4 regions of the Kitasatospora sp. CMC57 genome follow, and region 2 is predicted to be linked to each of the others. Evidence: riboswitches for the same ligand, from Rfam matches in the RefSeq annotation. Region 2 holds a riboswitch; each other region holds the start of a gene.
The links. Region 2 has a riboswitch for cyclic di-AMP ahead of ACKUU6_RS27085 (transglycosylase family protein). Riboswitches for the same ligand answer to the same signal wherever they lie in the genome.

Region 1 (7,160 bases), 1.1 Mb from region 2:
CCGCGCTCGGCCGCGAGCACAACAATGCCAACGTGATCAGCGTCGGCGGCCGGATGCACACCGAGGCCGAGGCCACCCGCTTCGTCGAGATCTTCCTCAACACCCCGTACAGCGGCGAGGAGCGGCACACCCGCCGGATCGAGATGCTCTCCGAGTACGAGACCACCGGCGAGCTCCCCCCGGTCCCGGCCCACCACCCGCAGGGCTGACCTTCCGTTGAGGCGCGGGGCCGCACGGCCCCGCGCCCCTGTCGGTCAGAAGCCGTGCGGCAGCCACGGGGCCAGATCCGAGGCGAAGGCCCGGTCGGCCCCGGCCAGCGCACCGCCGGTCAGCTCCCGCACCAACCCGGCCCGCCCGAGCGCCGCGAGCCGGACGCCGCCGAGGTAGGCGGCCCCCAACTCCCTTACGTCCAGGGCCAGATCGGCCGGATCGTCGGTACGGACGCAGCTCGCCCCCTTGCCGGGACCGGCGCTCCGCAGCCGCCAGCGTCCGGCGTTCCACGGGCAGAAGCCGTCGGTCACCTCCAACACCACGTCCAGCGCCGTCGTGTACTCGCGCAGCTCCAGCGCCTCGCCGATTCTGACCAGCCGGACGTGCAGGGCGTCGGCGAGCCGGGGCTCCAGGCGCCGCGGATCGTCCACCAGGTGCAGCACCGGGTCGTCCACCGGGCGGTTGGCGACCGTCACCCGCTCGACCAGGTCCAGGTTCAGCAGGTAGTCCCAGAGCGCCGCGTACACCTCCGGCGTGCGCGCCTCGATGTCGCGGACCCGGACGGTGCCGTCCGGGATGTCCTCGGTGCCCCAGGCGATCGAGACCGCGTACCGGGCGTAGCCCAGCAGTTCGCCGCTCTCCCGGTCCTCGGCCAGCACGCACTGCCGGGGCGAGGCACCGTCCCGGCCGGCCGGCGGGTCGAGCAGTGGCAGCTTCTCCCAGCCGGGGCGGCGCTCCAGCATGCCGGGCCGCTCGGGCACCAGCCCGGCGTACAGCTCCTCGCAGGCCGGCCCGGCGGCGGCCGGGTCGGCCAGCCGCAGCCGGACGCCGCGGTCCACCCGGGCCCGCACCCCGACCCGGCCGGTCGGCACCGTCAGCGCCATCCGCCAGCTGCCCAGGCCGTAGCCGAACCGGCCGTAGATGCCGGACTCCGAGGCGGTCAGCACCGCGAGCGCCTCGCCGCCGTCCCGCAGCCCGGCCAGCTGACGGCGCATCAGCCCGGTGAGGATGCCGCGTCGCCGATGCGTCGGCAGCACGCCGACCATGGTGACCGCCGCCACTGGGACCATCACCCCACCCGGGACGGTCATCCGCAGCGAGAACGCACCGGCGCAGGCCACCGGCGCGTTGCCGTCCCACACACCCACTGAGCGCTCCGGTTCGGTCAGCTCCCGCCAGAGCGCGCGCTCCTCAGGGTGCTCCTCCTGGCCGCCGAAGGCGACCTCCAGCGTCCGGTACCAGTCGTCCCACTCCTCGGCCGCCAGGGGGCGCACGGTCAGGCCGTCAGCTGTCAGGTGGTCGCCCGTCAGGGCATCAGCGGTCATGTGCCAACAGCTATCACCGAGTTGTGTCGTGCGCGACCTATATTCGGCGGCTTGACCCCACGGATCCCGCCAGGGTTTCAGCGGCGGGTGGGCGCCTCCGGCGGGTCGAAACGGCTCGATCCGCGCCGGAACTGTGCGCCCGGCGGCGCCCCAACCGTCGACGGGGGCCCACGCCGGTGGATAAGGTCAGAGCCCATGGCTGGCAGCACGCCGGGTTTGACGACCCGGCCGACTGAATCGGGCCCGGCCGCAGAGGCGGCCGACAGCCCGTGGACGGCCCGGTTGCGCAGCAGGCTCCTCCGGGCCCGCCGAGTGCTGCGCCGGACCGGGGTGGACTACTTCCGGGGCGACGCCTCGGACTGGCTGGCCTTCGCCGTGCTGATCGTCGCCGTACCGCTGCTGGTGGCGCTCAACGTCCTGATCCCGGCTTGGGCCCCGCCCACCGCCCTGGTGCTGCCGATTCTGGCCGGGGCGCTGCTGCTGCGGCCCGGCACGCTGGTGCTGCTCTACGCGGCCGCAGCCCTCGGGCTCTCCGTCGAGTCGCTGATCCACACCGGCGAGCGGGTGGCCAGCGACCGCCCCGACACGTACGTCTTCGGCGTCACCCCGGGCGCCGCCCTGGTGGTCGGCGCGGTCGGCGTGGCCGGACTGCTGCTGGCCCAGTTCCGCAGCCGGGTCGGTGTGCCGTGGCGGGGCGGCGGCTCGATGCTGTTCGACCTGCGCGAGCGGCTCCGGGTGCAGAGCAGGGTGCCCGCGCTGCCCGCGGGCTGGTCCGCCGACATGGCGCTCCGCCCGGCCGGCGGCCAGTCCTTCTCCGGCGACTTCGTGGTGGCCACCAGGACCGGACCCGGCCGGCGGGTCCTGGAGGTGGTCCTCGCCGACGTCTCGGGCAAGGGCATGGACGCGGGCTCCCGGGCGCTGCTGCTCTCCGGCGCGTTCGGCGGCCTGCTCGGCTCGCTGCCGGCCCAGCAGTTCCTGCCCGCCGCCAACGGCTACCTGCTCCGGCAGGACTGGGACGAGGGTTTCGCGACCGCCGTGCACCTGGTGCTTGACCTGGAGACCGGCGAGTACGAGCTGTTCTCGGCCGGGCACCTGCCTGGGATGCAGCGGCACGCGGGCACCGGCCGCTGGGAGGTCAAGGAGTCCACCGAGGGTGCGCTGCTCGGCGTCTACGACGGGGCCGTGTTCGAGGCGGTCCGCGGCCGGCTGGACCAGGGCGACGTGCTGATGCTCTGCACCGACGGCATGGTGGAGATCCCCGGCCGGGACCTGACCGAGGGGATGGACCGTCTGATGGGCGAGGCGGACCGGCTGATCGGTGGTGCTCCGTTCTCCCAACACGGCGGCCGGGGCTCGGCGGTGAAGCTGATCGAGTCGGTGGCCAAGGACGTGAACGACGACCGGGCGGTCCTGCTGCTCTGGCGCGGGTGACCGACCGGTGGCCGGAATGTGTCAAGTCGGTGTACCACTCTTCGGCCATTCCTGACGACGGCCCGCCAAAGTGGATCTAGGTCCGCGCCCACCAGGGCGGGAGCCGCCAACTTCCAGTTAGGGGTACCCGTTCGACGGCCCGTCAGGTTGGCTGGGCTATCGTCTCGGTCGGCGGAAATTCGTCTCACATCGCAGGATCTTCGAGGCTGCCTTCCGGCAAGTCCTTTACGCAGTCGGCACGAACGACCACACTGAGTTCGGGTGGGACGGTCGATTCTCGGGGGTCTCGGGGGATTGGGCCCGCCACGAAGCTCGCTACGAAAGAATGAGGAAGTGAGTCCTGGTGGCCTTCTCCGTCTCAGCGCTGGTCCTGTTCGGGATCATCGTGGTCATCTTCATCCGCAACAAGCAGTTGAAGACCAGTCATGCGGTCATGGCCGCGCTCTTCGGCTTCATGCTGAGCCAGTCCACGGCGGCCAAGCCGATCCAGGACTTCCTGACCCAGCTCGCGCAGACCATCTCCTCGGTCGCCAGCTGACCGGACGGGACTGACCCGGGCCGGGCCGGACTCAGCGACGGCTCCGCCGCCAGCGGTTCAACCAGCGGCGGTACGGCGGGAGTTCGGCCTGCCCCGGGGCCTCGGGTCGCGGGTGCCTGTGCAGCGGGTGCGCGGGCTGTGGGTGCTCGGGCTGTGGGTGCTCGGCGACCAGCAGCAGGAACAGCCGGGCCCAGCAGAGCCGTTCGCCCCGTGGCCAGTCCAGGGCGCGCAGGGCGGCCGAAGCCGGCTCGCAGACCGTCCCGTTGACCCGGACCTCGGCGACGTCGTCGCCCGCCTTGCCGCCGAGGAACAGCTTCACCCCGTTCACCTGGCGCTCGGTCAGCTTCGGCAGCACGGCGGCGGCCAGCACTGGGCCGAGGTCGCGCTCGGTGACCCAGTCGAACAGCGGGTCGGTGTCGGCACCGAACACCGCGGCCGGCCCCTGCACCACGTGCCAGCCGGGGAACTCGGGGGCGTCGTAGTGGTCACCGCTGCCGGTGATCAGGCCGACCACGGCGGACGCGGTGGTGTCCGCCCACATCCGGACGGCGCTGTCGAGCCGCTCCACCTCGGTGCCGCCCACGCCGGCCGCGCAGTCCCAGATCACCGGCGCGTCGCCCTGGCCGAGCCGCAGCACGTAGCCGAGATCGACGTGGCCGCCGCCGGTGCCGTGCTCGTCGTGGTCCCGGAAGGCCACCGCCGTGGTCCCGGGTCCGCGCACCAGCGGGCCGTCGACGGTGAACTCCTGGCCGAGGCGGCCCATCTCGCGGATCACCGCGCGCTGGATGACGGCCAGCCGTTCCTCGGGGCGCACAGGCGGGGCTCCTTGCTCAGCGGCGCTTCGAACACCGGCGTTCGAGCTCAACCGTGGCGAGCGTATCGGCCGGACGTGAGCGGTGTCACTCTCCGTGCTGGCGGAGCGGGTCCGGACGGCCACGGAGGGCGAGATCGGGCACCCTCCGTCAACCGGTCGCAGACGAAGCGTCGCTGATCAAGGCCCCCGGGGACCCGAGTCCCGGCTCCGACGTGACCTTCGTCCCTGATCATCCCGGGTTGTCCGCCGATGGGGGCTTGCCAACTCCACGGACCATCGGCTTTGCTTCGTGGCCTGTCCGGTGAACGACCGGACGGCTCAACCGGGCGGAACGCCGAGTCCTGCCGCCGCCCGGCGCCTCGTACCAGGCACGCATGGCAGGAGCGGGGGACCCAAGGTAAGTCGCCGAACCGGTGTGACCGGGACGGCTTGGGGTGAAGCCGCATTCCTGCGGCCGGGCATCTCCCGCCCGAACCCGACAGCTCACCTCGTAGGCGTCGGAGAGGACCACCCCCATGTCCGCACAGGGCAAGCACCGTCGCGTCCAGCTGTCCCACCTCACCCGGATCGCCGTCGCGACCGGCGTACTCGGCGCCACCTTCGCACTCCCGGTCGCCGCCGCCAGCGCCCACCAGGGCCACGCCGCCGCCTCCGTGCCGCAGGCCGCCCCCGCCGCCGTGACCACCATCGCCACCGAGACCGCCCCGGCCGCCCCCGCCGTGGCCCCGGCTGCCGCTGCCGCCCCGGCCGCGAGCAACTACCGGGTCGTCAGCGGTGACACCCTCTCCAAGATCGCCTCCGCCAAGCAGGTGGACGGCGGCTGGCAGAAGCTCTACCAGGACAACCGTTCCGTGGTCGGCGGCAACCCGAACCTGATCTACCCGGGTCAGCAGCTCTCGCTGGCCGGTAAGGCCGTGGCCGCCGCGCCGCAGCCCGCCGCCGAGGCCCCGAAGCCCGCCGCCGAGGCCCCGAAGCCCGCCGCCGAGGCCCCGAAGGCCGAGACCAAGTCCTCCTCCTCCACCACGAGCACCACGGACTCCACCAAGGCGTCCCGCTCCAAGTCCACCACCGTCGCCCCCAAGGCCAGCACCGCCCCGAAGGCCGCCGTGGCCCCCAAGGCCCAGCCGGCCACCGTCGCGACCGGCGGCTACGTCGCCCCGGTCAGCGGCGGCACCTCCACCCCGTACGGCGCCGCCGGCTCCAACTGGTCCAGTGGTCACCACACCGGTGTCGACTTCCGCGCCTCGACCGGCACCAGCGTCAAGGCCATCACGGCCGGCACCGTGGTCTCGGCCGGCAACGGCGGGGCCTACGGCAACGAGGTCATCGTCAAGCACGCCGACGGCAAGTACTCCGAGTACGCCCACCTCTCCTCGATCTCCGTCCGGGTCGGCCAGTCCGTCTCGGCCGGCCAGCAGCTCGGCCTCTCCGGCGCCACCGGCAACGTGACCGGCCCGCACCTGCACTTCGAGGTCCGCACCGGCCCGAACTACGGCTCCGACATCGACCCGGTCGCCTACCTCCGCGCGCACGGCGTCAACGTCTGATCCAGCCTCAGACGACTTCGGCCCCCTGGTCATTGACCAGGGGGCCGAAGCGTTGGAGCGGGTGACGAGAATCGAACTCGCGTGACCAGTTTGGAAGACTGGGGCTCTACCATTGAGCTACACCCGCGCGTGGTGCCGGAGCACACGGCGCCCCCGGGACCGTTGCCGGTCGCGAGGACAGGGTCAGCGTACCTGGTCGGGTCGGTTGCTCGCACACTGCTTGGGCGGTTCGGCCCCTTCGGCGGGTCATCGGGATGACCAAAGGGGTAACGGGGGTGGCGTGTACGCTTCTCTCGGCACCACGGGGTGTGGCGCAGCTTGGTAGCGCGTCCGCTTTGGGAGCGGAAGGCCGTCGGTTCGAATCCGGCCACCCCGACAGTGCGGCAGGGTCTCGTCAACAGGCGGGGCCCTGTTGGCGTTTCGCCTCGCACGGCGGGTGGAGGTGGTGGTCCGGGAGCCGCCATCGGGGGACTTCCGGGGCCCGAACCGCAGCGCCCTGGCGTCCGCCTTTCGTGGTACCGGTAGGATGGGCCGCTGGTGGTCGTCCCTGTGGCATGTGCACAGGTCAGACCACCCGAGGGCGAGGAGTCACGCTCACCGTCCACCCCAATACGGGAGATGCAGCTCCAACCGCCCATCACCCGTCTCGCCCGAACCCGATCGGCCCACGGCCGGTCGTCGGACGGCGGAGACAACCTGACCGCAAGCCCACTAGGAGACCCAACCGTGAAGAGCGCCGTCGAGACTCTGAACCCGACCCGGGTTCGACTCACCGTCGAGGTGCCCTTCGAGGAGCTCAAGCCCAGCCTCGACGCGGCGTACAAGAAGATCAACCAGCAGGTCTCGGTCCCGGGCTTCCGTAAGGGCAAGATCCCGAACCGCGTCATCGACCAGCGCTTCGGCCGTGCCGCCGTGCTGGAAGAGGCGGTCAACGACGCCCTGCCGCGCTTCTACACGCAGGCCGTCGACGAGGGCAAGATCGAGGTCCTCGGACAGCCCGACATCACCGACATCCAGGGTGTCGAGAACCTCGCCGACGGCGGTGACCTCAGCTTCGTCGCCGAGGTCGACGTGCGTCCCGAGATCACCCTGCCGGACTTCTCGGGCATCGAGGTCGTCGTCGACCCGATCGTGGTCGAGGACGCCGACGTCGAGAAGTCGCTGGAGCAGCTGCGCGAGCGCTTCTCCTCGGTCAAGGACGTCGAGCGCGCCGCCGCCGAGGGCGACGTCGTGGTCCTCGACCTCGAGGCCAAGGTCGACGGTGAGGTGCCGGAGGACGGCACCGCCACCGGCGT
Region 2 (7,160 bases):
ACGAGCGCCCGACCCGGCTGCGGCAGCGCAGCGCCGGGCTGATCGGGCTGATCACCCCGGAGCTGAGCAACCCGATCTTCCCGGCACTGGCCCAGGTGATCGAACAGGTGCTGAGCCGCCACGGCTACACGCCGGTGCTCTGCACCCAGACGCCGGGCGGATCCACCGAGGACGAACTGGTGGAGATGCTGGTCGAGCGGGGGGTGGCCGGCATCGTCTTCGTCTCCGGCCTGCACGCCGACTCGACGGCCGACCACGACCGGTACGCCAAACTGACGGGGCGTCAGGTCCCGTTCGTGCTGATCAACGGCTACAGCGAGAAGATCGCCGCGCCGTTCATCTCGCCGGACGACCGGGCCGCGATGTGGATGGCGGTCCAGCACCTGGTCGAGCTCGGCCACGAGCGGATCGGTCTTGCGGTCGGCCAGCGCCGGTACGTGCCGGTGCTGCGCAAGATCGAGGGCTTCACGGCAGCCGTCCGTGAGCTGCTCGGCCTGAGTGAGGCGGAGGCCGAAGGGCTGGTGCACCACACCCTGTTCAGCGTCGAGGGCGGCCACGCGGCGGCCAACGCGCTGCTCGACAAGGGCTGCACCGCGATCGTCTGCGGCAGCGACATGATGGCGCTCGGCGCGATCCGGGCCGTCCGGCAGCGGGGGCTCGCGGTCCCGCAGGACGTCTCGGTGGTCGGCTTCGACGACTCCCCGCTGATCGCCTTCACCGAGCCGCCGCTCACCACCATCCGCCAGCCGGTCGAGGCGATGGCCACCGCTGCCGTCGACGCACTGCTGGAGGAGGTCGGCGGAAGCCCGGGCCAGCGCGCCGAGTTCATGTTCCAGCCCGAGCTGGTGATGCGCGGCTCGACGGGTGCCAACCCGCGCAGCTGAGCGAACGGCCTTGTGGGGCACGAGGGTTCTCCCTCGTGCCCCACACTGCTGTCCGCAGTCCGGGCGTCAGCCCTCCTGGACGATCGGGCCGGGCCGGTCGACCAGTCGGGCCTCGTCGGCGGCGTCCGAGGTGCGGGCCTCGGTGCGGCGGCCCCGGGCGAGGTAGTCACGGAGGATCAACTCGGCCGCGTCCTGCGGGTTCCTGGTACCGGAGAGCAGCATCAGCTCGATCGCGAAGTCGGCGTCGAGCGAGACGGTGACCTTGGCCATGCGGGGCTCCTTGCTCGCGGGATACCGCCGCAGCATAGAGCCGCCGGGGCAGGGGCGGCGAGGTTTCAGTCGGCCGTCGGCACGGTCGGCAGCTCAGTCGGCGGTTCGGCCGACGGCTCGCGCAGCGCCGCGAGTTCGGCCTCCAGCTCGGTGACCCGGGCGGTCAGGCGCTGGACGTCCTGGACGGCGTCCAGGTAGTCGGTCTTGTGCCGCTTGGCGATCTCGCTGAGGGTGTCGACCCGGTCGGCGAAGGCGTCGCGTTCGGCGGCGAGCGGCTGGACCACGGTGTGGAAGACCGCTTCGGCGATCCAGTCCGCCCACGCGTTGATGTGCTGGGTGCCGGAGGGCCCACCGAGGTCGGCGTTCTGCAGGCCCTGGAGCATCGCGGGCCGGATGGTCTCGGCGATCCGCTGGGTCGCGGTGGGCTGCTCGGTCATGGCCGGTCCTCGCTCGTCGTTGGGTACCTCCGCGACATGACCAACGGAGCGAAGGCGCACATCACCGGTAAGGATAATCGCCGCGCGCACGCCGCTGTCCCCGGAGCCGACCAGGTCTCCGGGGGCAGCGGCGAGCGGGTCAGACGCGACCGGCGAAGTCCGGCGCCCAGTTGGCGATGGACTCGGTCCGCACGCCCGAGCGCGGGTTGGCGGCCTCGACGTACTTGCCGTCACCGATGTACATGGCGACGTGGTAGACGCCCGAGTTGCTGCCGTTGCTCGACCAGAACAGCAGGTCGCCGGCCTGGAGGCGGTCCAGCGAGACCCGGGTGCTGGCGTCCGCCTGGTCGTTGGCGATCCGGGGCAGGGAGATCCCGGCCTGACGGAAGGCCGCCTGGGTCAGACCCGAGCAGTCCCAACCGCCGTTGCTGCTGCCGCCGTAGACGTACGCCTGGCCGACCTTGGACAGCGCGAAGTTGACCGCGGCGGCCTTGCTGCCGGTCGCCGCCACCGTGGTGGTGACGGCGGCGCCGGACGCGGCCTTGGTGCTCTTGGCGGTCCGGGTGCCGGTGCCGGTGCCGGTCGAGGACGGAGCCGGCACCGGGGCGGTCGGCTTCGGCGCGCTGGTGAGCACCGTGGTGGTGCCACCGAGCGCCAGCTTCTGGCCCGGGTAGATCGTGTCCGGGCCCTCGGGCAGGATCGCCTTGTTGAGCTCGTAGAGCTTCTCCCAGCCGCCCTCGACGTGCTGGCTCTGCGCGATGGTGGAGAGCCAGTCACCGGCGACCACGGTGTAGGACTTGGCCGCGGTGGTCGTGGTGGTGGTCTGCTGCTCGGCCGCCTTCGGCGCCGGGGTGGCGGCCTTCGGGGCCGGGGCGGCCTGGGGGGCCGGGGCGGCCTGGGGGGCGGCCGCCTTCGGGGTGGCGGCCTTGGGGGTGGTCGCCGAGGTGTCGATCTGAGGAGCGCCGCCGCCCTTGGTCAGACCGGCCTTGACGGAGCAGACCGGCCAGGCGCCGGGGCCCTGGGAGGCGAGCACCTTCTCGGCTATCGCGATCTGCTGGCCCTTGGAGGCCTGGTTGGCCTGCGCGGCGTACTGCTTGCCACCGAACGCGGCCCAGGTGCTGGAGGTGAACTGGAGGCCGCCGTAGAAGCCGTTGCCGGTGTTGATGCTCCAGTCGCCGGTGGACTCGCACTGGGCGACCTTGTCCCAGGTGGAGACGGAGGCGGCGGAGGCGGAGCCGGCCGTGAAGCACGGGACCGAGAGGCCGATGCCGACCACGCCGGTCGCGGCGATCAGACGGCGGGTGCGCTTGGACGCGCTGCTGGACAGCATGAAGATGCGTTCCTCTCCCACGCCTGCGAGGTGAGCTGTCGGATTCGGGCTGGAGTTGCCCGGTCGTGTGTGAGCACGACTTCACCCCAAGCCTGAAATCGGTCGAATCGGACCAATCGCAGGCGACTTACCTGTGGTTCCCCCGCCCCTGCCATGGTGCTTTGCTGCGCTGCCTGTTCACCCGGTGGCAGGACTCGGCGTTCCGGGTGAACTGGGTCCGTGTGGCCACGAACAGGGGAGCACGGTAGGCAGACTCAAGTTGAAACCGCAAACCTGTGTGAGGCTGATCAAGGTTTCTTTACGGAACCTCCATGAACCGGAAGCTGTCGTTCCGCTGACGGATTTCGATCGAATCTGATCAAAGCCCTTGCCACTCAAGGGACTTGCCTATGCTTCAGGCGAGGCGGCCGCGGATGCGGCCCGGGGGAGGGGTACGCGGCACCATGCGGCACGCGAAGGGACCCGGACCGGTGCCGGAAGATAACGACTCGGCAACGGCCGGGCGCAGGAAGGTACTCGGCTGGATCGCGGCCGGCACGGTGGTCGCCGCGATCGGGGTGGAGGAGCTGGTCCGGCGCACCGCCGACGCCCCTGACGGCGCCTCGGCTCTGCCGCCACCTCCTCCGGAGGCGTCCCATGCGCACGACGGGCAGTCGCCGTCCTCCCCGGCGTCCGCCTCGCCGTCGCCCTCCCCGGAGCCGAGCGCGCCGCCCCGGCCGTGGTCCGATCCGGCCGGATGGGGCGGCGCGCTGCCGAATCCCACCGCAGCCGTTCGGATCGCCGACCACGTGGTGCTGGACGGTGATGTGACCGTTGGTTCGTTGGTGATCGAAGCTTCCGGTTCGCTGACCTTCGCGGCCGACCGATCGGTGGTGCTCAGTTCGGCGGGCAACGTCGAGGTGAAGGGCAGCCTGACGCTGGCCCCGGCCGACGCCGCCCTGCACACCCTGCGCTTCCCGAATGTGGACGAACGCCGCTTTCAGGGCGGCGGGATGACGTTGGTGCCGTCCGACACCGGCCTCTGGGTCACCGGAGCGGGCTACCTGCGGCTGGACGGCGCCGCCAGGACGGCCTGGGTGCGCGCGGCCGGCGCACTCGAGGCCGGCGCCACCACGGTCACCCTCACCACCGCACCGACCGGCTGGCGCCCGGGCGACGAGCTCGCCATCACCCCGACCGGCGCGCCGGACGCCGACGGCTTCTCCGAGCGGTACGACCTGCGGACCATCGCCGCTATCAGCGGCAGCGCGGTGACCCTGGACGGCCCGCTCAGGCACCCGCACCCCCGGGTGGCGACCGGAGGGGGTGTCACCGTCGGGGCCGAGGTGCTGAATTTGACCCGTAATGTCCGAATCGAGGGCACCGAGAACGGCCGCGCCCACGTCCACCTGACCAGCTCACGCCCGTCCGACGTCCGGCATGCCGCCCTGCGCTGGCTGGGCCCTCGAGCGCCCGGCAAGGACCAGTGGAACGGCAAGCCGCTCACCGAGCCGGTGCTCGGCCGGTACGGGCTGCACTTCCACATGCTCGGCGACACCAGCCGGGGCACCGTGGTCGAGGGAGTCGTGGTCCGCGACACCGGCAGCCACGCGTTCGTCCCGCACGCCAGCCACGGCATCACCTTCCGCAGCTGCATCAGCCACCAGACCCGGGAGGACGCCTACTGGTGGGACGGGCCGCTGGACACCAGGACGCCGCAGGGCCCGTCCGACGACATCACGTACGACTCCTGCGTTGCCTCCCGGACGCTCTACGACCCCAACCCGCGCGGCTACCGGCTCACCGGGTTCAGTCTCGGCGCGGGTACCGGCGGTGTGGCCAGGGACTGCGTGGCGGTGGGCGTGCAGGGTGCGAACGGTGCCTCCGGCTACCACTGGCCGGAGACCAGTGAGGGCGTCTGGACCTTCGAACGCTGCCTGGCGCACAACAACCTGGAGAACGGCATCTTCGTCTGGCTCAACGCCCAACACCACCATGCGGTCGGCCAGTTCGTGGCCTACCACAACGGAGGATGGGGCATCGAGCACGGCGCCTACCTGAACGACTTCGACTACACCGGCAGCGTCCTGTACGGCAACGCGGGCGGGGGAGTGGCGCTGCACGCCCTCGGCCGGGACAAGGGCACGGTGCTGGACGGCCTGCTGATCGACGGGGCCGGCCAGTCGGATTTCGCGGTCTCCACCATGCACCACCAACTGCCGGGCGAGACCGTCCTGGTGACCCGCAGTCGGCTGATGGGCTATCGGAAGGCGGGCGTCGCGTTCCGCGCGGTGGACGGCGGGGCGCCTGAGGACGTCGCGGTGCTCGACTGCGAGTTCGGCGGCGCCGACCTCTGGTTCGACCCCGCCCTGCCCGAACCCAAGCGGATCGTCCTCCGACGGGCCGGCCAGTCCCAGGCCGTCGAGGTCCACCGCGACAACAGCCGCACCCCCACCACCGCCACCCCGGGCCCGCGCCCGGTCACGACCCCACAGGTGACCTTGCACGACGCGGCGGCCCGCACGGCGCGCCTCACCTGAGCGGAAGGGCTCGGGGAACGGCGACCTCGATGTCGTCGTCGTTCCCCGGGCCCCTGGCAGTGCAAGCTCAGGACCCCGCGAAGACGGCTACGCCTCGTCGGCGAGCGCGATCTCCAGAGCGGAGAGGTACGCCGAAGCGATCAGCTGCCCGAGCGCCGCGTAGGCGCCGAGCGGGGCCGCCCCCGGGCAGCCGGTCTCCTCCGCCGCCGTGGCCAGCAGCTCGGGGTCGGCCTCGGGGCCAATCACCAGCGGGGCCAGCGCGGGCCGGACCGACCCGGTGGCGCGGAGGTGCTCGACGGCGGCCAGCACCGAACCGGGCACGTCCAGGGCGGCGGGCACGACCGGCACCGCGAGCCGCGCAGCCAGCAGCACTCCGGTGATCCCGGCGGCGGCAGCCGCCTCCTCGCCGCCGGCGGTGGTGAGGACGACGCCGTCCGCAGCCGTGGCGATCGCGAACAGGCGGGCCCGGTCGGCCCGGGCGAGCCCGGCCTCGGAGAGCCGGACGTGGACGGCCTCGGCCAGCAGCGGGTGCGGGCCCAGCACGTCGGTGACGATGGCGCCGGTCTCGGCGGCCAGGCGGTGCAGCTCCGTCAGGGAGCCGTGCGGGCCGGGCAGCAGGGGCACCACGACGGGCGCGGGGAGCCCGGCCTCGGCGGCCTGCGCCAGCAGCCCGGCGATGGTCGGGTACTCCGGGTCGGTGCTTCCCAGGTACGCGGCGGCCGCCTCGATGCCCGGCTGCTCACCCCGGACGATCGAGAGGAGTTCCTCGACCACGGGGCGGGACTCCGGTCCGGCGGCGGCCGGGACGGCCAGCACCAACGACGGCGAACCCGCCGGGATCTCCGGCCGCTCGGGACGGCGGTGGCGCCCCCGCGCACGGGAGCCTGGGGTGCGGACGGGCAGTGGCGCGCCCGGGATGGCTGCTGTGCTCATGGCGGAGATCGTAGGACATCGGACGCACCGTCCCACAGTCGGCCCGCTCTCCGGACGGTGATCGGCGTCACAGTCCGAACGGAGTGACGATCCGTGAGACGGGCGGGCGAGCCGGCCAAGATCGACAACCCGGTGGAGTTCGAGTACGGGCAGTCATCGGTATGTCCACGAATCGCTCGGCTTTGTCCGCATACGTGAAGTCAACTCGGCCGTTCAGCATGGCGGGTGGAGGGATGATGCCCATTCGGTGCACGCGCAGACACCCGTGCTGATGCACGTGCACTGGAGCTATCATCACGTCAAGTGAGGCGAACGCCAGGCACGTCGGGGAGAATTCGAATGCAGAACACGTACAACGGCATGGCGGCTGCGGACCTCGAAGACGTGGTCTGGCAGAAGAGCCGGCACAGCAATTCCCAGGGAAACTGCGTGGAGTTCGCGGCGCTTCCCGGCGGCGACGTCGCGATGCGCAACTCCCGGTTCCCGGAGGGGCCGGCGCTCATCTACACCCGGGCGGAGATCACCGCCCTGCTGCTCGGTGCCAAGGACGGGGAGTTCGACCACCTGGCCGGTTGATCCGGCGTCACCCGGGGGGTGCATCAAAGGCCGTCGTGGAAATCACCGCGACGGCCTTCGTCATGTCTTCCCCCGGGGAGGGCCTCAGGCGGAGCGTCGGTGGCGCCCCGCGGCCTCGGCGTTCTCCGCCTCGAAGACCGCCCAGACGACCTTCCCCGCGCCGGCCAGCGGGTGCCAGCCCCAGGCCCGGCTGAACGAGTCCACCAGGTGC
Region 3 (7,160 bases), 3.0 Mb from region 2:
GCCGTGGTGGTGGACGTGGTGGTGGTCGACGTGATGCTGGTCAGACCGGCCTGGGTGACGGTGCCGTTCGCCTTGTCCCTGGCCGTCTGCTCGGCAGCGGCCTTGTCCTTCGCGGCCTGCTCGGCAACGGCCTTGTCCTTGGCCGCCTGCTCCTCGACCGCCTTCTCCGCAGCGGCCTTGGCGTCCGCCTTGTCCTTGGCCTCGGCCTCGGCCCAGCCGGTGTTCAGGAACGCGGCGACATCCGCGTAGGTGCCGTCGAGCGCCGCGAGAGCGGCCGCCCTGACGGCCGGGCCGCCGGTCTCGGCGAGCTGGCTGGTGTGCACCCGGTCGGCGCTCTTGGCCTTGGCCCAGCCGGTGTTCAGGAACGCGGCGACATCCGCGTAGGTGCCGTCGAGCGCCGCGAGAGCGGCCGCCCTGACGGCCGGGCCGCCGGTCTCGGCGAGCTGGCTGGTGTGCACCCGGTCGGCGCTCTTGGCCTTCTCCCAACCGGAGTTGAGGAAGACGGCGATGTCGTCGTAGGTGCCGTTGAAGGCCGCGTTGGCGGCATCCCTGACGGCGGGGCCGCCGACGCTCATCAGCTGGGCGGCGTGCACCCGGTCGTCGTCCTGGGCGATCTTCAGGCCGACGGTGAGGAACGCCCGGACATCCTCGATCGTGCCGCTCATCGCGGTGTTGGCGGCCTCCCGCACCGCAGGGCCGCCCTTGGACAGGATCTGCATGAGGCGGACGCGGTCGTCGTCCTCCCGTGCCTTGAACTGCCCGACCTTCAGGAACTGGACCCGATCCTCCGGGGTGCCGTTCATGGCCGTCTGGGCGGCCTCCATCAGGCCCCGGCCGGTGTTCTTGTCGGCGATGATCCGCAGGATCGCGACCCGGTTGTCTTCGTCAGCCTGGTCGGGCGCGGAGATCCCGGCCGGTCCGGCGGTGTCGGTCGAGGTGTCGGTGGCGGAGGCGCTGGCCGGGAACAGGATCGCCGGGGCGAGAGCCACCGCCGTCAGGACGGCCGAAACACGGGACAACTTCTTCACTGGACGAACCCCCACCTGCACAAAACGATCAGAGGATCGAATGATAGTTCGCCAACGGTTCGGGCCGACAACGGGTTACCGATGTCCGGAAAGCCAGGGAAAGAAGCCTTTTGGCCCGCGTCGACACCCTTGGCCAAACGCCCCCGAGCTTGGAGACTGAGCACCGTCAGGAGAACCACGCGCACCCCACAACTCCCGGGAGCCCCACGTGATCCGCACCCGCACCGCGCTCCGCCACGGCCGCACCACCGTCGGCGTCCTGCTCGCCGGGGCCGCCCTGGCCGCCTGTGGCAGTGGGGCACCCCATCAGGGGTCGGCGGCCGTGGTCGGCGGTGAGCAGATCTCCATCGCGGCCGTGGAGTCCCGGGTGACCGGCCTTCGGGACGCCGTCGCCGCCGAGTCGGGCGGCGAGCGGACCACCGAGCGGGCCGGGCTGGTCCGGCGCACGGTCGCCGAGCTGGTGCTCAACCAGGTGGTGGCCAAGGCCCTGGCGGACCGCCAACTGACGGTCACCGACGGGGAGATCGACGAGGCCAGGGAGAGCGAGGCCAAGCTGCTCGGCGGCACCGCCGAGCTCCAGCGCGAGCTGCTGTTCAAGCAGAGCGTCCCGGCCGCTGACGTCGCCGCCTTCTACCGCCAGCAGTTGGGCATCCAGAAGCTCGCCGCCGCCCAGGGCAAGGACGCCCGCACCGCCGAGGGCGACGCCGTGGTCCGGGCCGCGCTCACCGACGCCGGGGCCAAGCTGCGGATCGAGGTCAACCCGCGCTACGGCCGCTGGGACGTCAAGCAGATCGGCCTCACCAACACGGTCTCCGACTGGCTCCGGCAGCCCACGGCCACCGCCTGACCCCGGCCGGGCCGGGTAAGTTCGGTGGTGTGGACACTCCGAAGCTGATCCTGCTCACCACCACCCACCGGGTCGCCCCCGGCCTGCTCTCCTGGCCCGCCTGGCAGGCCCTGCACGGGGCGGCCCGGGTCCTCGCCGGGGACCCGGACCACCCCCAGCTGGCCGCCGTGCGGCAGGCCGGGGTCGAGGTGGAACTCGTCGAGCGCGGCACCGCCCCCGCGCTGGCCCGGCTGCTCACCGGCACCGAGGGCACCGTGCTCTGGCTCGGCAGCACCGACGGCGACCCCGGGCTGACCGACGCGCTGGCCCGGATCGCCGTCGAGGAGGCAGGCCAGGTCCCCGAGATCGAGGTGCTGCCCGGCTCGTACGACCTGCCCGGCGCCCGGCTGCTTGACCTGGCTTCGGTGATGGACCGGCTCCGCTCGCCCGGTGGCTGCCCCTGGGACGCCGAGCAGACCCACGAGTCGCTGGTGAAGTACCTGGTCGAGGAGACCTTCGAGCTGGTCGAGGCGATCGAGGACGGCGACCGCGAGACCTTCCGCGAGGAGCTCGGCGACGTGCTGCTCCAGGTCTTCTTCCACTCCCGGATCGCCGAGGAGGACGCCGAGGACCCGTTCTCCATCGACGACGTCGCCGGCGACATCGTGGAGAAGCTGATGTACCGCCACCCGCACGTCTTCGGCGACGTCGAGGCCACCGAGTCCGCGCAGGTCGAGGCCAACTGGGAGGAGCTCAAGGCCGCCGAGAAGCAGCGCGACTCGGTGCTGGACGGCGTCCCGGCCGGTCTCCCCGCCCTGGCCTACGCGGCCAAGCTGGTCTCCCGCGTCCGCCGGGCCGGCTTCACCGCCGTCCCCGACGCCCCGTACGCCCTCCCGGCCGAGCTCACGCCGGAGTCGGTGGGCCGGCTGCTGCTCGCCGTCGCCCAGCGCGCCCATGACGCCGACGTGGACATCGACGCGGCCCTCCGGGCGGCGGCTCGCGCCTACCGCGCCGACGTTCGGGCAGCCGAATCGCAGAGCTCGGCCAGGTGAGGACCAAAGGCTCGGGGCTCTGCTCAGGTACGGCTCCGGGTCCCTGACCGTGGATCGGGTGCCGTGGCGCGGCCTTACGCGGGCTGCTCGGCGCCGTTGCGCTGGCGGGGGACGACGACCTCGCTGATGGCCTCGCCGATCTGGGCGAGGAGTTCGGCCAGCGGGTCGAGGTGGTTGGGGAGGTCGGCGAGGGGGACGATGCGTTCGCCGTCGGGGCCGGCCACGCAGAAGAGGTCGATCGGGCCGAGGTGCTTCGCGGCGGTGGCCACCAGCGCCGCGACGTCGCTGGGCTGCCGGGCGTCGCCGCTGACGCCGACCACGGGGCAGCCGGGCCGGTCGAGTTCGGCGGCGAGGTCCTCGGCCACTCCGGGGTGTTGGTCGGCGATGAGCATGCCGGCGGCGCCGGCCGCCGAGAACCGGCGGGCCAGACCGATCCCTGAACCGCCTTCGAGCACCGCGATGACCACCACTGCCCCGGCTACCCGCATGGCCTGCTCCTCCCTGAGAGCTACGCCCGGTGGAGCACGCCGCACCGGCGTCCACCGAGACCGTATCGGAGGATCGTAAGCACGCCAGGATCCTCCGCAAGAGCAATTACCCGTCAGGTGACCCAGCTCACTCCTGTCCTGGCAGGTTACGGTGCACGACATGCCGGACACGTACCGAACCGCTCAGCCCGAACTCTTCACCTGGGAGTTCGCCGCCGACCCCTACCCCGCGTACGCGTGGCTGCGCGAGCACTCGCCGGTGCACCGCACCACGCTACCGAGCGGGGTGGAGGCGTGGCTGGTCACCCGGTACGCGGACGCTCGGCAGGCATTGGCGGACGGGCGGCTGTCGAAGAACCCGGCGCACCACAGCGGGCAGGCGCACACGAGCGGCCGGGTGGGCATCCCGGGCGAGCGGCAGGCGGATCTGATGACGCACCTGCTCAACATCGACCCGCCGGACCACACCCGGCTGCGGCGGCTGGTGTCGAAGGCGTTCACGCCCCGCCGGGTAGCCGAGTTCGAGCCCCGGGTGCAGCAGTTGACGGACCGGTTGATCGACGACTTCGCGGCCCGCGGCTCGGCGGACCTGATCCACGAGTTCGCCTTCCCGCTCCCCATCTACGCCATCTGCGACCTGCTCGGCGTACCGCCGGAGGACCAGGACGACCTGCGGGACTGGGCGGGCGCCATGATCCGCCACCACGGCGGCCAGCGCGGCGGGGTGGGCCGGGCGGTGAAGCGGATCAGGACGTACCTGCTGGAGCTGATCCACCGCAAGCGGGCGGACCTGGGGGACGACCTGATCTCCGGGCTGATCCGGGCGAGTGACCACGGTGAGCACCTGACCGAGAACGAGGCCGCGGCGATGGCCTTCATTCTGCTGTTCGCCGGCTTCGAGACCACCATCAACCTGATCGGGAACGGCACGTTCGCGCTGCTCCGCAACCCGGCGCAGCGCGCCCTGCTGCAGGAGTCGGTGCAGCGCGGCGAGACGGCGCTGCTGGCCACGGCGGTGGAGGAACTACTGCGCTACGACGGTCCGGTGGAGCTGGCCACCTGGCGGTTCGCCACCCAGCCGCTGACCATCGGCGGCGTGGACATCCCGGTCGGGGACCCGGTGCTGGTGGTGCTGGCGGCGGCCGACCGGGACCCGGCCAGGTTCGCCGAGGAGAACACCCTCGACCTGGCCCGCAAGGACAACCCGCACCTGGGGTTCGGCCACGGCATCCACTACTGCATCGGCGCCCCGCTGGCCCGGCTGGAGGGCCAATTCGCCCTGGCCACCCTGCTGACCCGGCTGCCCGACCTCCAACTCGCCGCCGACCCGGCAGACCTGCGGTGGCGGGGCGGTCTGATCATGCGTGGACTGCGGGAGTTGCCGGTGTCCTTCACGCCGGAGGGAGCGGTTTCCCGCTGACGGCGTGTCGGTCACATCTGATCGGGTGTGATCTGAGTGCGCATCAATCCGGACATCACAGTACGGTTTGTGGACGATCCACCGCGCAGCGTGATTTCGATGTGATGTGCTCGACATAAGCTTGTGATCTGTCTGGTCATCTGCTTACCCTCCCTGGTGTTCGCAGCTGCGAACCCCGTGCGCGGAACGCCGAATCCTGCCCGCCGCGCTGCCGGGGACACCGACCAGACCCTTGGGCAGGGGCGGGGGACCCAGGTAAGTCGCCGTCCCCCACGGCTTGGGGTGAAGCCGCCAGCAGTGGCGGCCGGGCCACCTCCCGGTCCGAACCCGACAGCTCACCTCGCAGGCGTGCGGAGAGGAAATTCTTCATGCTCTTCACCGGATCGGGCCGTCACCGTCGTCGTACCCAGGCCGAGAAGGCCATCGCCGTCGCGGGTGTCGCGGGCGTCGGCCTCGCACTCCCGCTGCTGACCGCCACCGGCGCGCACGCCGCCCCGGTCGACACCTGGGAGAAGGTCGCCCAGTGCGAGAGCGGCGGCAACTGGAGCATCAACACCGGCAACGGCTTCTACGGCGGACTCCAGTTCACCCCGAGCACCTGGAAGGCGTTCGGCGGCCAGTCCTACGCCGCGCAGGCCCACCAGGCCAGCAAGGGCCAGCAGATCGCCGTCGCCGAGCGGGTGCTCGCCTCGCAGGGCCCCGGCGCCTGGCCGGTCTGCTCCGTCAAGGCCGGTCTGACCAAGGGCGGTTCGGCCGCAGCCGTGGACACCTCGGCCGACCGGGCCTCCCGCTCGGAGACCCGCACCCCGGCGCCCAAGGCCGCCCCGGCGCCCAAGGCCGCCCCGGCCCCCAAGGCCGCGCCGAAGCAGCAGGCCGCGCCGAAGCCCGCCACCCCGAAGGTGGACGCGCCGGCGGTCAGCACGCCGAAGCACGCCGCCCCGGCGAAGCCCGTCACCGGCGGATACACCGTCAAGTCCGGTGACACGCTCTCGGGCATCGCCGCCGCGCACGGACAGGACTGGCAGCAGGTGTACCAGGCCAACCGCTCCGTCATCGGCGGTGACCCGGACCTGATCCTGCCGGGCCAGGTGCTCGGGCTCGGCTGACGCGACATCCCGCCAGAGGGGGTCGTACCGCTTACCGGTGGTACGGCCCCTTTCGTGGTCATTCAGGTGAACTACCGGCGAGTAGCCGAACCACACGGTGAGACGGGGCCGAGGTCGGCGTGGTGCCGGGGCCAGGTGCGGTTAGGCTCTGGTCGTATCGACAACAGATCCCGCTTCCGTCAAGGAGATGCCTCGTGCCGTCCATTGATGTCGTCGTAGCCCGTGAGATTCTCGACTCCCGTGGCAACCCCACGGTCGAGGTCGAGGTCGGTCTGGACGACGGCAGCACCGGCCGTGCCGCCGTCCCGTCGGGTGCCTCCACCGGTGCCTTCGAGGCTCTCGAGCTGCGTGACGGCGACAAGAACCGCTACTTCGGCAAGGGCGTCGAGAAGGCCGTGCTGGCCGTCATCGAGCAGATCGGCCCGGAGCTGGTCGGCTACGACGCCACCGAGCAGCGCCTGATCGACCAGGCCATGCTCGACCTGGACGCCACCCCGGACAAGTCCTCGCTCGGCGCCAACGCGATCCTCGGCGTCTCGCTCGCCGTGGCGCACGCCGCCTCCGAGGCCAGCGACCTGCCGCTGTTCCGCTACCTCGGTGGCCCGAACGCGCACGTGCTGCCCGTCCCGATGATGAACATCCTCAACGGTGGGTCGCACGCCGACTCCAACGTCGACATCCAGGAGTTCATGATCGCGCCGATCGGCGCGGAGTCCTTCTCCGAGGCCGTCCGCTGGGGCGTCGAGGTCTACCACACGCTCAAGGGCGTGCTGAAGGAGCGCGGTCTCTCCACCGGTCTGGGCGACGAGGGCGGCTTCGCGCCGAACCTCGACTCCAACCGCGAGGCGCTGGACCTCATCGTCGAGGCCATCAAGAAGGCCGGCTACGTGCCCGGCAAGGACGTCGCGCTGGCGCTGGACGTCGCCGCCTCCGAGTTCTTCAAGGACGGCGCCTACCAGTTCGAGGGCAAGGGCCTCACCTCGGCCGAGCTCATCGACTACTACGCCGAGCTGGTCGCCTCGTACCCGCTGGTCTCCATCGAGGACCCGCTGGACGAGCAGGACTGGGACGGCTGGAAGGCCATGACCGACAAGCTGGGCGACAAGGTGCAGCTGGTCGGTGACGACCTGTTCGTCACCAACCCGACCCGCCTGGCCCGTGGCATCGAGACCGGCACCGCCAACGCGCTGCTGGTGAAGGTCAACCAGATCGGTTCGCTGACCGAGACCCTGGACGCCGT
Region 4 (7,160 bases), 4.8 Mb from region 2:
AGCCGGCGCAGGCGGCCTCCATGCCGACGCCGGGGCTGGTGGTCCAGGCGCCGCCGGTGGGCGCCCAGTGCAGGTTGACGGTGGACCAGCCGACCGTGGCGGTGGCGTACCAGACGGTGGCGGCGTTACCCGGCTGGGGAGTTGGCGGCGGTGTGCCGCTCCCGCACGGGTCGCTGTGGGCCACCACGCCGTTCTTGACGGTCACCGCGCCGGTGCCCAACTGGTAGTTGGCGCCGCCGTTGTTGTCCCACGTGCCCGAGCCGTTGTTGAAGGTCGCCTGCCAGGTGGCGGCGGTGCCCAGGTCGACGGTCAGCTTGACCCAGTCGGTGCAGGCGGCGGTGAGCCTCGTGCCGGGCACGGTGGTCCAGCCGCCGCCGGTGGCGGCCCAATGCAGGTAGTACGCCGACCAGTTCGTGCCCGCGGTCCAGTAGTAGACGGTGGCGGAGGTCGGGGCGGCGGAAACGGTGGTGGTGGCGGTGGCCCTCGCGGTGAGCGCGGGCAGCAGGGTGGCGACCAGTCCGGCGACGACCGCCAGGACGGCGAGCAGCGGACTTCGACGGCGGGGACTTCGACGAAGGGGACGGCGGCGTGCGGCTTCACGGTCCACGGATGGACTCCTCGGGGCCTGATGGGGTGGGGGAGAACCCGTCGACAGCACAGGGCCTGGGAAGGGCACTGCGGCGCACGCCACCGACCGGGAGTTGACGTTCCATCTTGCGCAAGATGCCGCAAGATGTTTCAGGGAGCGTACCCGGCTGTAAATCACCCGTAAAGAGTCGCGGTGGGAAACGACGGTGCCCGCCCCCGGAGTTCGGGGACGGGCGCCGGAGGTGACGGGTGGTCAGCAGCCGAAGTCGACCTGACGGAAGGTCGCGTAGTGGTCCGAGGTGTAGTACTCCTCGTGGAACACCTTGCCGGTGATGATCCGTCGGGCACCTCGGGTCCACGATCCGGGCGTCTTGACGGTGTACTCGTGGTAGTAGCCGCTGTCCTGGTCGGGCAGTACGCCCTCCCGGTTCTGGAAGACGACGCCGTCCTGGCGGTACGGGAACGGGCCGCCCTGGTCGATCAGCCGGACGGTGTCCCGGCCCTGGCTGGGCAGGGCGGTCAGACAGATGCTGCCACTGACGTCGGCGGAGGCGTCGGTGGCGAACACGGCGGTGGGGGCCAGGGTGACCAGGCCCACCACGGCGACGGAGACGGCACGGGTCTTCAACGCGCGTAGAGTCATTCGCATGACTGACATTGTGTGGTCATGTCAGGTCCCTGGGGAAGTGCTGCGCCAATACTTCACTTGCGCGTAACTACCTTGGAATCCAAGCGACTTGTCACGGACGGCCATCCGGCGGGAGCCCCGACGCCCCGGGCGGGGGCCGACCCGGCGAGCCGTGCCACCCGGGAGCCCGTGTGAGGCAGCTCTCGTTGTCGATGGCCGGACGACCTGCCTAGCCTGCATGGAGTTGTCCGCACCTACGCGGACGCCATCGCCGGGACGCCGAGTCCTGTCCACCCGGCGCCGGTTGCCCGAGCACCGAACATGGACAGGAGCGGGGGAACCAGGTCAGTCTGCGGTGCCCCCTGCTCCGGCATGGGCCCGCTCGGGGTGAAGCCGCTCCCACAGCGGCCGGGCGATCCTCTTGCCCGAACCCGACAGCTCACCTCGTAGGCGTCGCAGAGGACCCTGCCCATGCGCACAGCCCTTACCCCCGCACGCCTCGGCGTGGCCGCACTGGCCGCCGTACCGCTGATCGCCACCGGCCTGTCCGGTCAGGCCCAGGCCGCCACCACGGTGACCCAGGACCGGCTGACCCCCACCACGATGGCCGCGAACACCTGGACCAAGGCCGGGCTGACCGTCCACTCCGGCGCCTGCTTCACCGCCAAGACGCTCGGCGTCGGCGTCCGGGACGCGGCCGGTCACAACCTGGACTTCCCAGGCAACGCCTCGAACGTGCAGATCTGCCCCGGCGGCGTGACCTTCACCAGCGGGGCCCGTACGCTGCCCGCCGGCACGTACACCCAGTTCGGCTTCTGGCAGGACTACTCCGGTGGCTGGCACAACCTGCCGTCGCAGCAGCTCACCGTCGGCGGCACGGTCGCTCCCGCGCCGGCCCCGACGCCCACCCCGGCCCCCGCGCCGACCCCGGCTCCGGCGCCGACGCCCACCCCCGCGCCGGCCCCGACGCAGCCGACCACCACCTCGCCGATCCCCGGCAAGGCGCTGACCTGGTCCGAGGAGTTCGACAGCTCGATCGCCTGGGGCTCCAAGTGGGTCGGTGACAAGAGCAGCTCGTACCGCTACGGCAACCACAACCCGGACGACAACAAGCTCGACTGGATCAGCACCAGCGGCGTCTCGGTCTCCGGCGGAGTGGCGACCTTCACGGCCAAGCCGTCCAGCCACACCCTGGAGAACGGCAAGCAGGCCTGGGACACCGGGCTGCTCACCACCGAGTACTCCAGTCAGGGCTTCCAGGTGAAGACCGGCGACTACGCCGAGACCCGGGTCAAGCTGCCGGCCGGCTCCGGCGCCTGGCCCGCGCTCTGGACCTGGAAGAACGGCAACGGCGAGATCGACAGCTTCGAGTACCACCCCGACAACGCGGGACTGCTGGAGCTGACCAACCACGTCAAGTCCGGCTCGAAGTACTACACCGACGCCAATGCGGTCGGCCACGACAAGTGGGTCACCATCGGCACCTACTACGGCGCCAACTCGGTCGACTGGTACGTCAACGGCGCCAAGGTCTTCTCCGACGGCACCGGTGTCGGCGCCGACTGGTCCGCCTACCTGATCCTCAACCTCTCGGTGGGCGCCGGGCAGTACCACCCGGGACCCTCCGGCACCGCGCCGATCAGCTTCTCCTCGGACTACGTCCGGGTGTACCGCTGACTCAGCTGACGGTCAGCGTGAACGGCGTGCTGTCGTTCGCGGCGTTGTGATCGTCCACGCTCACCACCCTGACGTGCCCCTCGGCCTTCGTGCCGTGGGGCACGTCGGCGTTCACCCGGACCGGCACCAGCGCGGTCGCGGTCCGCAGCGAGGGCAGCCCGGCGCCGAAGGTGCAGCTCACCACCCGGCCGACCAGGGACCTGCAGTTCGCCGGGAAGTACGGCCCCACGGCGGTGAACCCGGCCGGCAGGTCGATCAGCACGGTGAACGAGGAGCCGGTCTGCTGCGGGCCGAGGTTGGCCACGAAGCCGTGCACGGTGGTGGTGCCGCCCGGCGTGGCCGGGCCGGGGTCGATCCTGACCACCTCCAGGTCGGAGTTCGAGGGCACCGCGCTCGCCGTTGTGGCACCGAGCACCAGCGCCGCCGTGGCGGCCAGGCCGGTCATCACCCATCTGCGCACTGTCATCACCTGTCTGCCGATCGTAGTGATCCCGGTACGCACTGTATCGGCGTAGCGTGGATTCCCACGGAGGTGAGGACAGTGTCCGGAGAGGTCTTGAGTGAAGTCAGCGCGGTCGTCGGACCGGACCGCGAGGCCGAGTTGGTGACGTCGTACCGGGAGCTGGTGGCCGGTCCGCTGCCGGAGGGGCTGATCAGGACGGAGCTGCTCCGCGGCCCGGGCGGACGCTGGCGGGTGCAGAGCCTGTGGCGGGACAAGGCCGCGCTGGAGGCGGTGCGGTCCAACCCCAAACTGGCCGCCGCGCCCCGACTATTCGCCCAGGTGGGCGCCGAGCCGGAGCTGGCGGTCTTTCATCTGACGGCGTCCCAGGTCGGCTCGCTCATGCTGGACTGACCCGCCGTCAGTGCAACGGGCCGTCCGAGCCGCAGGGTGTCAGGGGGCCAGCACCTGCCCGAGCCGGCTCGCGATCTGCCGCATCACCGGCACCAGCGCGGTGTTGCCCGCCTGGGCCTCCAGCGCCCGGATCCGGGCCTCGGGCCCCGAGACCGAGAGCGCGGTCGGGGTCGGCGCACCCGGCACGGCAACGGCAATGCAGCGGACGCCGATCTCCTGCTCCTGGTCGTCCACCACGTAGCCGCGCTCCCTGGCCCGGGCCAGCTGGGTGAACAGCTCGGCCTGGTCGGTGACGGTGTACGGGGTGTGCGACTGGAGCGGTTGGGTGCCGAGCACGCCGCGCGCCTCGGCCTCGTCCAGCTGGGCCAGCAGGGCCTTGCCGACCCCGGTGCAGTGCGGCTGCACCCGGCGGCCGACCTCGGTGAACATCCGCATCGAGCGGCGCGACTGCACCTGTCCGACGTACACCACCTCGCCGCCCTCCAGCACGGCCAGGTTGGCGGTCTCGCCGGTGGCCTCCATCAGCTCCGCCAGGTACGGACGGGCCCAGCTGCCGAGCAGCCGGCCGGCGGTCTCGCCGAGCCGGATCAGCCGGGGGCCGAGGGTGTAGCGGCGGGCGGTGTCCTGGCGGACATACCCCTGCGCCACAAGGGTACGGATCAGCCGGTGGATGGTCGGCATCGGCAGCCCGGAGGTGGCGGAGAGCTCGCTCAGGGTGGCCACCCCGCCGGAGTCGGCCAGGGCTTCGAGGAGCTGGAACGCGCGCTCGACGGACTGCACGCCGCCGGTGGCACGGTCGGCCCCTGTGGGTGCTGCGGCGGAGGTGCTGGCCACCGGCGTTCCCTTCGCTGTCGGAGGAGGAGTAGAGTCCCAGCGATCTACCTCAACAAAGCGTTGAAATTCTGTATCGCGGAAACTAGTCTCCACCTTACAGAACCGAACCCGCCAGTAGGTGGGTCGGTATCGAGGAGGTTCCCACCGGAACCTCCCTGTTGGCTCAACTGTCCAAGGAGTGTTCTGCCATGGCTGCAGATCAGGACCCCGCCGGCGCATCCCCCGCCGCTCCGGTCGTCACTGTCGCCGGACCGCGCGTCCCCCGCAGCGAGGAGGTGCTCACTCCCCAGGCGGTCGCCTTCGTGGTCGGTCTGCACCGTGCGTTCGAAGGCCGCCGGCAGGAGCTCCTGGCCCGACGGAAGACCCGCCGGGACGAGATCGCGGCGGCCGGAACCCTCGACTTCCTCCCCGAGACCGCCGGGATCCGCGCCGGGGACTGGAAGGTCGCCGAGGCGCCGCGCGCGCTGCGGGACCGCCGGGTCGAGATCACCGGTCCGACCGACCGCAAGATGGTGATCAACGCCCTCAACTCCGGCGCCAAGGTCTGGCTCGCCGACTTCGAGGACGCCACCGCCCCCACCTGGGAGAACGTGGTCAGCGGCCAGGTCAACCTGATCGACGCCTTCGAGGGCCGGATCGACTTCACCACCGACGCGGGCAAGTCGTACGCGCTCAAGCCCGCCGCCGAGCTGGCCACCGTCGTGGTTCGGCCGCGCGGCTGGCACCTGGACGAGACCCACCTGATGGTCGACGGCGCCCCGGTCTCCGGCGGCCTGTTCGACTTCGGCCTGTACTTCTTCCACAACGCCGCCCGGCTGATCGCACGCGGTCCCGAGGACCCGAACTCGGGCCCGTACTTCTACCTGCCGAAGACCGAGAGCCACCTGGAAGCCCGGCTCTGGAACGACGTCTTCACCCACGCGCAGGCCGCGCTCGGCATCGAGCACGGCACGATCCGGGCCACCGTGCTGATCGAGACGATCACCGCCGCGTTCGAGATGGACGAGATCCTCTACGAACTCCGCGACCACGCGGCGGGCCTCAACGCGGGCCGCTGGGACTACCTCTTCTCGATCGTGAAGAACTTCCGGGACGCGGGCGAGCACTACATCCTCCCCGACCGCAACACGGTCGGGATGACCTCGCCGTTCATGGCCGCCTACGCCCGGCTGCTGGTGCAGACCTGCCACCGGCGCGGCGCGCACGCGATCGGCGGCATGGCCGCCTTCATCCCGTCCCGCCGCGACCCCGAGGTCAACGCCGCCGCGCTGGAGAAGGTCAGGGCGGACAAGGAGCGCGAGGCGGGCAACGGCTTCGACGGCTCCTGGGTGGCTCACCCGGACCTGGTCCCGGTCGCCCGCGCCTGCTTCGACGCGGTGCTCGGCGACCGGCCGAACCAGAAGGACAACCCCGGCTCCACCGAGCCGGTGACGCCCGCTCAGCTGCTGGACATCGCGGGCGCGGGCGGCAGCTGCACCGAGGCCGGTCTGCACAACGCCGTCCAGGTCGGGATCCGCTACATCGAGGCGTGGCTGCGCGGCCTCGGCGCGGTCGGCATCTTCAACATGATGGAGGACGCCGCGACCGCCGAGATCTCCCGCTCGCAGATCTGGCAGTGGATCCACAACGATGTGGTTTTGGCCGACACCGGCGAGAAGGCCACGGCCGAGCTGGTCCGTCGGCTCGTGACCGAGGAACTCGCCGCACTGCGGGCCGAGTTGGGCGACGACGTGTACGCCGGTGGGCGCTGGAACGAGGCCGCCAGGCTGTTCGAGCAGGTCTCGCTGGCCGAGGAGTTCGTCGACTTCCTCACCCTGCCCGCGCTCGCGCTGCTCGACTGACCACCAATCTAGCCAGCCGCAACCGGCCTGCCGCCTGCCGGGCTGTAGTACTGGCCGCGACAATTTCTACGATCCGTACGGCCACCCCTGAGCGGGGTGGCCGTACGGCTTCCCGAGGAGCATCCGATGGCACTCATCTTCTTCAACGGCCAGGCCATGGTGGGCGGTCCGTACCACCCCTCGGTCGCCGACGCCCTGATCGGCCCGGTGACCACCGCCTCCGGCTACCGGTTCTTCTCGATCGGCGACGTCTGCCCCGGCCTGCACCCCGACCCGGCGGTGGACACCGCCATCGAGGGCGAGCTCTACGACGTCGACCTGGCCCACCTGCGCGACGTCATCCTCCCCGGCGAGCCGCGCGAGCTCGAACTCGGCGTGATCGAGCTCGCCGACGGCTCCGCCTGCCTCTCGATGCTGCTCAGCCGCGGCGAACTGGAGCGCGGCGTCCACCGCGAGATCACCGAGTACGGCGGCTGGCGGGCCTACCTCGCCACCCTGGGCCGGACCGCCTGACGGTCGGCGGTTGCCCGGATCGGCCGGGATGACCTCCAGGCAACTGACCCGCCACTGGCACGCGTCTGGTAGACGGGTACGGCAGGATTGCCGAGCCGACCATCACGCGGGGGACACATGGCGGGCATCGACCACACCAGACCGAATCACTCCAATCAGCCGCACTCCTGCCCGAATTGCGGGCTCTCGGATGAGATCAGGAGCGTCCCGGCGGTCTACCTGGCCG

Region 1: it holds a riboswitch for cyclic di-AMP, as region 2 does, so the genes downstream of both, ACKUU6_RS22145 (M23 family metallopeptidase) here and ACKUU6_RS27085 (transglycosylase family protein) in region 2, are expected to answer to the same signal.
Region 3: it holds a riboswitch for cyclic di-AMP, as region 2 does, so the genes downstream of both, ACKUU6_RS13355 (transglycosylase family protein) here and ACKUU6_RS27085 (transglycosylase family protein) in region 2, are expected to answer to the same signal.
Region 4: it holds a riboswitch for cyclic di-AMP, as region 2 does, so the genes downstream of both, ACKUU6_RS05870 (hypothetical protein) here and ACKUU6_RS27085 (transglycosylase family protein) in region 2, are expected to answer to the same signal.

The regions. Positions count from the first base shown of each region.
Region 1 is NZ_AP035881.2:4,930,802-4,937,961, forward strand. It holds gene ACKUU6_RS22120 (ribose-5-phosphate isomerase) at 1-209, shown strand, start outside; gene ACKUU6_RS22125 (GNAT family N-acetyltransferase) at 255-1,535, opposite strand; gene ACKUU6_RS22130 (PP2C family protein-serine/threonine phosphatase) at 1,818-2,966, shown strand; gene ACKUU6_RS22135 (hypothetical protein) at 3,310-3,504, shown strand; gene ACKUU6_RS22140 (DUF6348 family protein) at 3,536-4,318, opposite strand; cyclic di-AMP (ydaO/yuaA leader) riboswitch at 4,664-4,828, shown strand; gene ACKUU6_RS22145 (M23 family metallopeptidase) at 4,834-5,865, shown strand; tRNA gene ACKUU6_RS22150 (tRNA-Gly) at 5,919-5,992, opposite strand; tRNA gene ACKUU6_RS22155 (tRNA-Pro) at 6,168-6,241, shown strand; gene tig (trigger factor) at 6,592-7,160, shown strand, end outside.
Region 2 is NZ_AP035881.2:6,037,008-6,044,167, forward strand. It holds gene ACKUU6_RS27070 (LacI family DNA-binding transcriptional regulator) at 1-884, shown strand, start outside; gene ACKUU6_RS27075 (hypothetical protein) at 951-1,154, opposite strand; gene ACKUU6_RS27080 (hypothetical protein) at 1,220-1,591, opposite strand; gene ACKUU6_RS27085 (transglycosylase family protein) at 1,731-2,921, opposite strand; cyclic di-AMP (ydaO/yuaA leader) riboswitch at 2,929-3,131, opposite strand; gene ACKUU6_RS27090 (hypothetical protein) at 3,392-5,440, shown strand; gene ACKUU6_RS27095 (sirohydrochlorin chelatase) at 5,528-6,373, opposite strand; gene ACKUU6_RS27100 (DUF397 domain-containing protein) at 6,713-6,949, shown strand; gene ACKUU6_RS27105 (ATP-binding protein) at 7,034-7,160, opposite strand, start outside.
Region 3 is NZ_AP035881.2:3,046,867-3,054,026, reverse strand. It holds gene ACKUU6_RS13380 (ALF repeat-containing protein) at 1-1,019, opposite strand, end outside; gene ACKUU6_RS13375 (SurA N-terminal domain-containing protein) at 1,237-1,875, shown strand; gene ACKUU6_RS13370 (MazG family protein) at 1,905-2,906, shown strand; gene ACKUU6_RS13365 (SDR family NAD(P)-dependent oxidoreductase) at 2,981-3,394, opposite strand; gene ACKUU6_RS13360 (cytochrome P450 family protein) at 3,555-4,814, shown strand; cyclic di-AMP (ydaO/yuaA leader) riboswitch at 5,027-5,177, shown strand; gene ACKUU6_RS13355 (transglycosylase family protein) at 5,183-5,920, shown strand; gene eno (phosphopyruvate hydratase) at 6,115-7,160, shown strand, end outside.
Region 4 is NZ_AP035881.2:1,271,968-1,279,127, reverse strand. It holds gene ACKUU6_RS05880 (carbohydrate binding domain-containing protein) at 1-607, opposite strand, end outside; gene ACKUU6_RS05875 (ribonuclease domain-containing protein) at 842-1,237, opposite strand; cyclic di-AMP (ydaO/yuaA leader) riboswitch at 1,520-1,684, shown strand; gene ACKUU6_RS05870 (hypothetical protein) at 1,688-2,893, shown strand; gene ACKUU6_RS05865 (hypothetical protein) at 2,895-3,353, opposite strand; gene ACKUU6_RS05860 (antibiotic biosynthesis monooxygenase) at 3,450-3,746, shown strand; gene ACKUU6_RS05855 (IclR family transcriptional regulator) at 3,786-4,580, opposite strand; gene aceB (malate synthase A) at 4,769-6,421, shown strand; gene ACKUU6_RS05845 (gamma-glutamylcyclotransferase) at 6,548-6,934, shown strand.